Regions from separate parts of the Caballeronia sp. HLA56 genome, predicted to be linked through region 2. Evidence: riboswitches for the same ligand, from Rfam matches in the RefSeq annotation. Region 2 holds a riboswitch; the other holds the start of a gene.
The links. Region 2 has a riboswitch for cobalamin ahead of cobG (precorrin-3B synthase). Riboswitches for the same ligand answer to the same signal wherever they lie in the genome.

Region 1: it holds a riboswitch for cobalamin, as region 2 does, so the genes downstream of both, ACYQ47_RS33040 (TonB-dependent receptor domain-containing protein) here and cobG (precorrin-3B synthase) in region 2, are expected to answer to the same signal.

The regions. Positions count from the first base shown of each region.
Region 1 is NZ_BAAHOB010000005.1:2,884,137-2,887,541, forward strand. Features, by position in the region: gene ACYQ47_RS33040 (TonB-dependent receptor domain-containing protein) at 1-1,513, opposite strand, end outside; cobalamin riboswitch at 1,600-1,923, opposite strand; gene ACYQ47_RS33045 (ATPase) at 2,160-2,546, shown strand; gene ACYQ47_RS33050 (cell division protein ZapA) at 2,543-2,857, shown strand; RNA gene ssrS (6S RNA) at 2,980-3,162, shown strand; gene ACYQ47_RS33060 (EVE domain-containing protein) at 3,240-3,405, shown strand, end outside.
Region 2 is NZ_BAAHOB010000001.1:833,655-837,059, forward strand. Features, by position in the region: gene cbiE (precorrin-6y C5,15-methyltransferase (decarboxylating) subunit CbiE) at 1-1,030, opposite strand, end outside; cobalamin riboswitch at 1,111-1,310, shown strand; gene cobG (precorrin-3B synthase) at 1,414-2,643, shown strand; gene ACYQ47_RS03920 (precorrin-8X methylmutase) at 2,636-3,262, shown strand; gene ACYQ47_RS03925 (precorrin-2 C(20)-methyltransferase) at 3,262-3,405, shown strand, end outside.

The sequences.
Region 1 (3,405 bases), on a different contig from region 2:
ATCCCTCGACGCCCTGCACCTTCGCGCGTCCGACGTTCTGCGCGATATAGAAGCCGCTGCCGTCCGATACGTAATCGATCAGATTCGAATAGCGCGTCTGAAACGCCGTCACGCGCAGCACGCCCACTTGGTCCGATGCGTACTGCAGCGCCGCTTCCACCGAATGACTGCGCTCGGGCTGAATGGACGGATTGCCGCTGAACGGATAGTAGAGATCGTCGAAGCTCGGCGCGCGGAACGACGCCGCGTAACTCGCGCTCGCGCGCCAGTGCGTGTCGATGTTGTACGCATAGCCCAGATAGTAGCTGTTCGCGCCGCCGAAATCGGAATACTGGTCGTGGCGCAGATTGGCCTGCACTTCGCTCGGACCGAAGCGTCCCACATAGCCCGCGTACACCGAATTCACGTGACGATCCGGCGCGCTGAACTGATCCGAATCGAGCGTCTGGTCGAGATGCTCGTAACCGAACAGGAGCTTGTGCGCCTCCGTCAGGCGAAAGTCGTTCTGCCACAGATACTGGCGATCCTCGGAATTGAAGCGGCTCGTATAGATGCCGTTCTGCTCGATGTTCGCGCGGTCCTGTCCCTGCGCGACCGTGAAATGCGTGGTCCACTGGTCCGTGATACGGCCGTTCGCAAACACCGATGTCGACCGCACGCGACTGTGCGAATCGTTGAGATCGCCGGGCAAGCCGTAGGCATCGTCAAAACTGTCGATGCCGTTCGACTGATAGAAGCGCACGCCCGCGTCCCATTTGTCGCCGAACTTGTGACGCAGCGTGGCCGCGACGCTTTCGTTCAGATAACCGTTCGCGTTCGGATTGGCGTTGGGCGCGAGCGCGGGATCGATCGACGAGAAACCATCGGTCTTCTCGCGCGATACGTTGAAGCTGAAGGTCGTGCGGCCTTCGCTATCGAGCGCGCCGGAAACTCCCGCCGCTTGTCGCTGCGTGTGATAGCTGCCGTATTCCGTCTCGAAGTAGAAGCGCGGCGGATGCGCCTCGCCGTCTTTCGTGAAGATCTGCACGACGCCGCCGATCGCGCCCGAGCCGTACAGCGCCGACACGTTGCCGTTCACGACTTCGATGCGGTCGATCTGATCCGGCATGATCTGCGCAAGCTGCGCCGAGCCGAGCGATGCGGACTCCACACGCACGCCGTCGATCAAAACGAGCGATTGCGTCGAGGACGCGCCGCGTATGAACGCGCTTGCATTCGCTCCCGGGCCGCCGTTGCGCGTCACCTGCACGCCGGGCGCAAGACCGATGACGCCGAGCGCGTCGTAGGCATTGCTATCGGCGATATCCTGGGCGTCGAAGAGCGAAGTCTGCGCGATCGTATCGGCGAGAGGTTGCGCGGTGCGCGCCGCGGTCACGACGACGGGCGCGAGCGGCGGTTGCGAGGCTTCGTCCGCGAGCGCTTCATGAGCGAGCAGCCATGTGTTGAGGGCGACGAGCGCGGCGCGTTCGATCGTTTTGCGTCTGCCCGCGTGTCGGGCAAGTGGCGATACCATGCGTGAAATGTTCCCATGCGTAGGCTGGCGCGACCTCGCTCCCCGCAAGGCCAATGCGCGACGAGCGCGCTCGAATGCGAACAGACGAACGCGCTGAACAGTTGGCCGGTATCCGGGCTGGCGACACACCGTCCCGCCTTCCCACGCATGAAGCGCAGTGGCATCGACACGTTCTTCGCCTTGCCTGCGTCGAGCGGCGGATTCTTGCGAATCAAACAGACTCACAAGCAAACTCACACGACGGCGCGGCGAAAAACGCGCAAGGGACGACTTGCAACTTGCGTTGCGGTCGCTTACCGTTGCGGGGGCAGCACAGGTTGGCGTGGCCTTGGCGGCGCCGCTTCCTGTTTCCCGTTTGACTGCGCCCGCAAAAGAATGCGGACGCGAGCACCAAAAGTGCGGCAAGTGTAGGAGCGCGATTCAGGACCGTCAAGAAACGACCCTGGCCGATCATCGCAAGACACACGGCTCACGACGAACCCAACTAGAACCCGCCGTCGCAACACATCGGCAGCGCCCGCGCTTTCCACACACGAATGCATCGCGATGCACGCATGATCGCGTGCTGTTACGTCTCGAAACGAGACAATTATCGGAAGCTCCGTTGAACCGCGCTAGAATGCGAGGTCTTTAGAGGACGCAGCACATGCTCAACGAACTCGAATCACTGTCAGGAAATATCGGCCGGCTGATCCAGATCAGCGAGCGGCACAATCAGGCGCGTCTCGCGCTTGAAGCACAAATCGAACAACTGCGTAGCGACTACGCGAACGTGCAGGCAGAGCTCGTGCAAATGCGCGAAGAGCGCGACACGCTGCAAGCCGAACGTGATTCCCTCTCGGCCAAGATCGACGACGCGCAGGTCCGCCTGAACGCGATTCTCGAAAAGTTGCCGCGCGGCAAGTCCGCGAATCATGCCGAGACGGAAAATCAGCTCGATCTCCTCGATGCCCGCTCTCACGATGTGCAAGCCGCGCACGAGCATGCGCACGCGGGAGAGCACAGCGAGCATCATCACGGAGAGAAGGCATGACGACCACGCAGATCGAAGTATCCATTCTCGGCCAGCAATATCGCCTCGCCTGTTCGCCGGAAACCGAAGGCGCGCTGCGTGAAGCGGTGGCACGGGTCGACGCCGAGATGAACAAGGTGCGCAATGCAAGCAACGTGCGCGGGCAAGACCGCATCGCGGTGATGGCCGCGCTTTCACTCGCTTCCGAATTGCTGAGGCTGCAAGAAAGCGTGCGTCATGGCGAGGCCTTCCCCGCCGAGGAAATTCGCCGCACGATGCACTCCATGAACGAACAGCTTGGTGCTGTCATCGCGCAGTATGAAGTGCAGTGACCGAAGTGCCGCGACGCCGCTCCGTGGCGAACGCTAATCGGTCGCGCGATGTCAATCGAAAAAAGAAACTGCGCAATTGGTGTCGAGAGGCTGCATTAGACATTCGATTGGTGTAGAGTGACTACTCCCTGCCTGGTTCGCCAAGGTCATATATTCCTTGAACCAATGCTACATTGGCACGGTTGTGGAAACTTGCAGCACGGGCGCGCGCGTCACTCTGTCTGATGTACCCGAAGTGTTGCTTACTGCGACCAATCTTGAACCCAGGTTCAGGATGCCGGCCTAGCGGCCGAGGTGGGGACCCTACTCCAGCGGCATCGGTTCATACCGATGCCGTTTGCTTTTGTCGAGCCCGTTTTAAAACCCCGTTGCCGAATCCATCATGCGCTACTGGCTGATGAAGTCCGAACCGGACGAAGCGAGCATCGATCATCTCGCGCACGCGCCGAAGAAAACCCTCCCGTGGACGGGCGTGCGCAACTATCAGGCGCGCAACTTCATGCGCGACCAGATGCAAGTCGGCGACGGCGTGCTCTTCTATCATTCGA
Region 2 (3,405 bases):
GACCGCCCTGCCGCACGCGCGCCCAGCACGCATCGAGGAGACCCGGCACGGTCACGCCGCCGCCGATGAACACGGCATCCGGCGCGCTCAAACCGTCGAGCGCGCCGGGCGCCTCGCCCTTGATGAGTTGCAGCGCAGGCACGCCGAGCGCATCGCGGTTATGTTCGATGAGACGCTGCCGCCCCTCGTTCGCTTCGATTGCAATCGCGCGGCAAGCGGGATGCGCGCGCATCCACTCGATACCGATGGACCCGCAACCCGCGCCGACATCCCACAGCAATTCGCCCGGTTGCGGCGCGAGACGTGCGAGCGTCACGGCGCGTACATCGCGCTTGGTGAGCTGGCCGTCGTGCCGATACGCGTCGTCGGCAAGACCCGGCGTGAGCGATGGCCCCGCGTGGCCCGCATGCGTGCGGCATTCGATCGCCATGAGATTGAGCGCCGCCACGCGCGGCTCGCGCCAGTCGTCCGCACGTTCGTCGAACCGGCGTTCATTCGTGCCGCCCAGATGCTCGAACACCGTCACGCGGCTCGCGCCGAAACCATGCAGCGTGAGAAGCTGCGTGACGGCGGCGGGCGTCGCGCCATCGGCGCTCAGGACGAGCAGACGTCCGCCGCGAAACACATGCGCGAGCAGGGACGCCACCGGCCGCCCGACGAGCGACACGCATTGCGCGTCCTGCAACGGCCAGCCCAAGCGCGCCGCCGCCAGCGACAGCGACGAAGGCGCGGGCATGACGCGCATTTCTTCCGTGGATAATTCGCGCGCAAGCGTGGCGCCGACGCCGAAGAACATGGGGTCGCCGCTCGCAAGCACGCATGTTTGGACGCCGCGCTCGGCGAGCACGGCATCGACGGAAAACGGGCTTGGCCATGGCACGCGGCGCGCCGCGATACGCGCCGGCAGAAACGCGAGGTGACGTTCGCCGCCGTGGATCGACCGTGCTTCGAAGAGCGCGCGCCGCGCCTCGCGGCCAAGCCCATGCCAGCCGTCCTCGCCGATACCCACGACGGTCAGCCAGTTCGACATGTGCGGCCTCCTACGGGCGAATCCCGCGTTTGAAGCACCCGCGCAAGGCGGGAAGCGGTCTGATGGTCGATAAAAGCGGGCATAATAGCGCGTTCGTCGGTGCCTGAAGGGTTCGATCGGTATTGAGCCTCATGGCCTAACAGGGAACACAGCAAAACTGTGGCTGCCCCCGCAATTGTACGCAGCGAGTCCGCGCTCCACTGCCACTGGTTTTTACCGGGAAGGCTAGCGCGAATGTCGACCTGCCAGCCAAGAGACCTGCCGACGTAAGCATTCACTGCTATTCAACGCTATTCAACGCAATTGCGCGAAGCCTGCCGGGCGGGGTGTACCGGTTCGCTACTCAAGCGCTTAAGCATACGGTCGAGCTTTTGGAATCGTTCTTGCCGCCTTGGTCTTCGGCCTGTCCCGGCCTCATGCGTATCGTGCCCGCACGCGACGGCGCCCTTGCGCGCGTGCGTCTTGCCGGTGGCGAGTTGCGTCGCGAAGCCGCGCATGCCGTGGCGCACGCCGCCGAGCGCTGCGGTTCCGGCACGATCGAAGTGACCAATCGCGCCAATCTGCAACTGCGCGGCATTCGCGACGATGCCCACGCGGAACTCATCGATATCGTGCTCGCGGCGGGCCTCGGTCCGACCACGGCCAGCGCCGACGATATCCGAAACGTCATGCTGAGCCCGCTTGCGAGCACGGGAACGCGTGCGCTTGCAGCGGATATCGTCGAAAGCATGCAGGCCGATGCCGCGTTGCACGCGTTGTCGCCGAAGTTCGCGTTGCAGATCGACGATGGCGAAACGCTTGCCATGCTCGATCATCCGCACGATCTTTGGCTTTCGGCGCTGGACAATGGCGCGCGCTTCGCATTCGGTTTTGCAGGATCGATGCCGCATCGTGAGGAACATGCGCCTGCCTCGGGCGCGATTGCGCGTGACGACGCGAAGCGCTTCATCCTGGCCGTGCTGCAGGCGTTTCTGGCGCTGGCATCGGTGGAAGAACACCGCATGCGCGATGTGCTCGCACGCGTTGGAATAGCGGGCTTTCTCCATGCCCTCGACTTCGAAACACAGCACGACGCCGCACTTCAGTCATGGCGTCGCGCGCCTTCCAATGCAACGTTACGACTCGGCGCGCATGCGGACTATGTCGGCGCGCAAGCGCCGCTCGGCCGCCTCGATGCTAATACGCTTCACGCAATCACCGATCTCGCCGAAGAACGCGTCGTGATGACGCCCTGGCAAAGCGTGTTGCTGCCTGACGTGCACGCGAATCGCATGACGCATGTCGTCGACGCCCTTCGCGCGCTTGGCCTCGCCACCGATCCACGCGATCCGTTCGCGCGTCTGATCGCATGCGCGGGTTCTTCGGGCTGCGCGAAAAGCCGTGCCGATACGAAAGCGGACGCGCATCGTTTAGCCGCCTTGCTGCCCGAGCATGCGCACGCGCATCTGAGCGGCTGCGAGCGCTTTTGTGCGGCGGCGCATCCCGTCGAAAACACGCTCGTTGCCGTTGCGCCCGGCCGCTACGACGTGCATCGAGGCACACACGTGATCGCCCATAACCTCCTCATCGAAGAGGCGGCCGCATGGCTCGCCCGGAGTCATGCCGATGTCTGACTATATCCGCGACGGTGCGGAGATTTACCGGCAATCGTTCGCGACGATTCGCGCCGAAGCCGACCTCGCCGCCATTCCCGCAAACCTCGAAAAGCTCGCCGTGCGGATGATTCATGCGTGCGGCATGATCGATATCGTCAATGACCTGCGCTTCTCGTCCGATGCCGGTATCGCGGGCCGTGAAGCGCTCGTGAGCGGCGCGCCCATTCTCTGCGATGCGCGCATGGTCGCCGAAGGCATCACGCGCGCGCGCCTTCCCGCGAATAATCGCGTGATCTGCACGCTCGGCGATGCCTCCGTGCCGGAACGCGCCCGTGCGATGCGCAACACGCGCTCCGCTGCCGCACTCGAACTCTGGCGGCCCGATCTTGCGGGTGCGATCGTCGCAATCGGCAATGCGCCCACCGCGCTCTTTCATCTACTCGACATGATCGACGACGGCGCACCGAAGCCCGCGCTCATCCTCGGCTTTCCAGTGGGCTTTATCGGCGCGGCGGAATCGAAAGCCATGCTTGCCGCCGACAGCCGTGGCATTCCTTTCGTCGCGTTGCTCGGACGACGCGGCGGCAGCGCGATGGCGGCGGCCGCCGTGAATGCGCTCGCATCGGAGGCCGAGTGATGAGCGGAAGACTCCATGGTCTGGGCGTCGGTCCGGGCGATCCCGATCTCATCACGGTGAAGGCGTTGAAGCTGCTCAAGGCGGCGCCCGTGGTCGCGTATTTCGTCGCGAAGGGGAAGAAGGGCAACGCGTTCGGAATCATC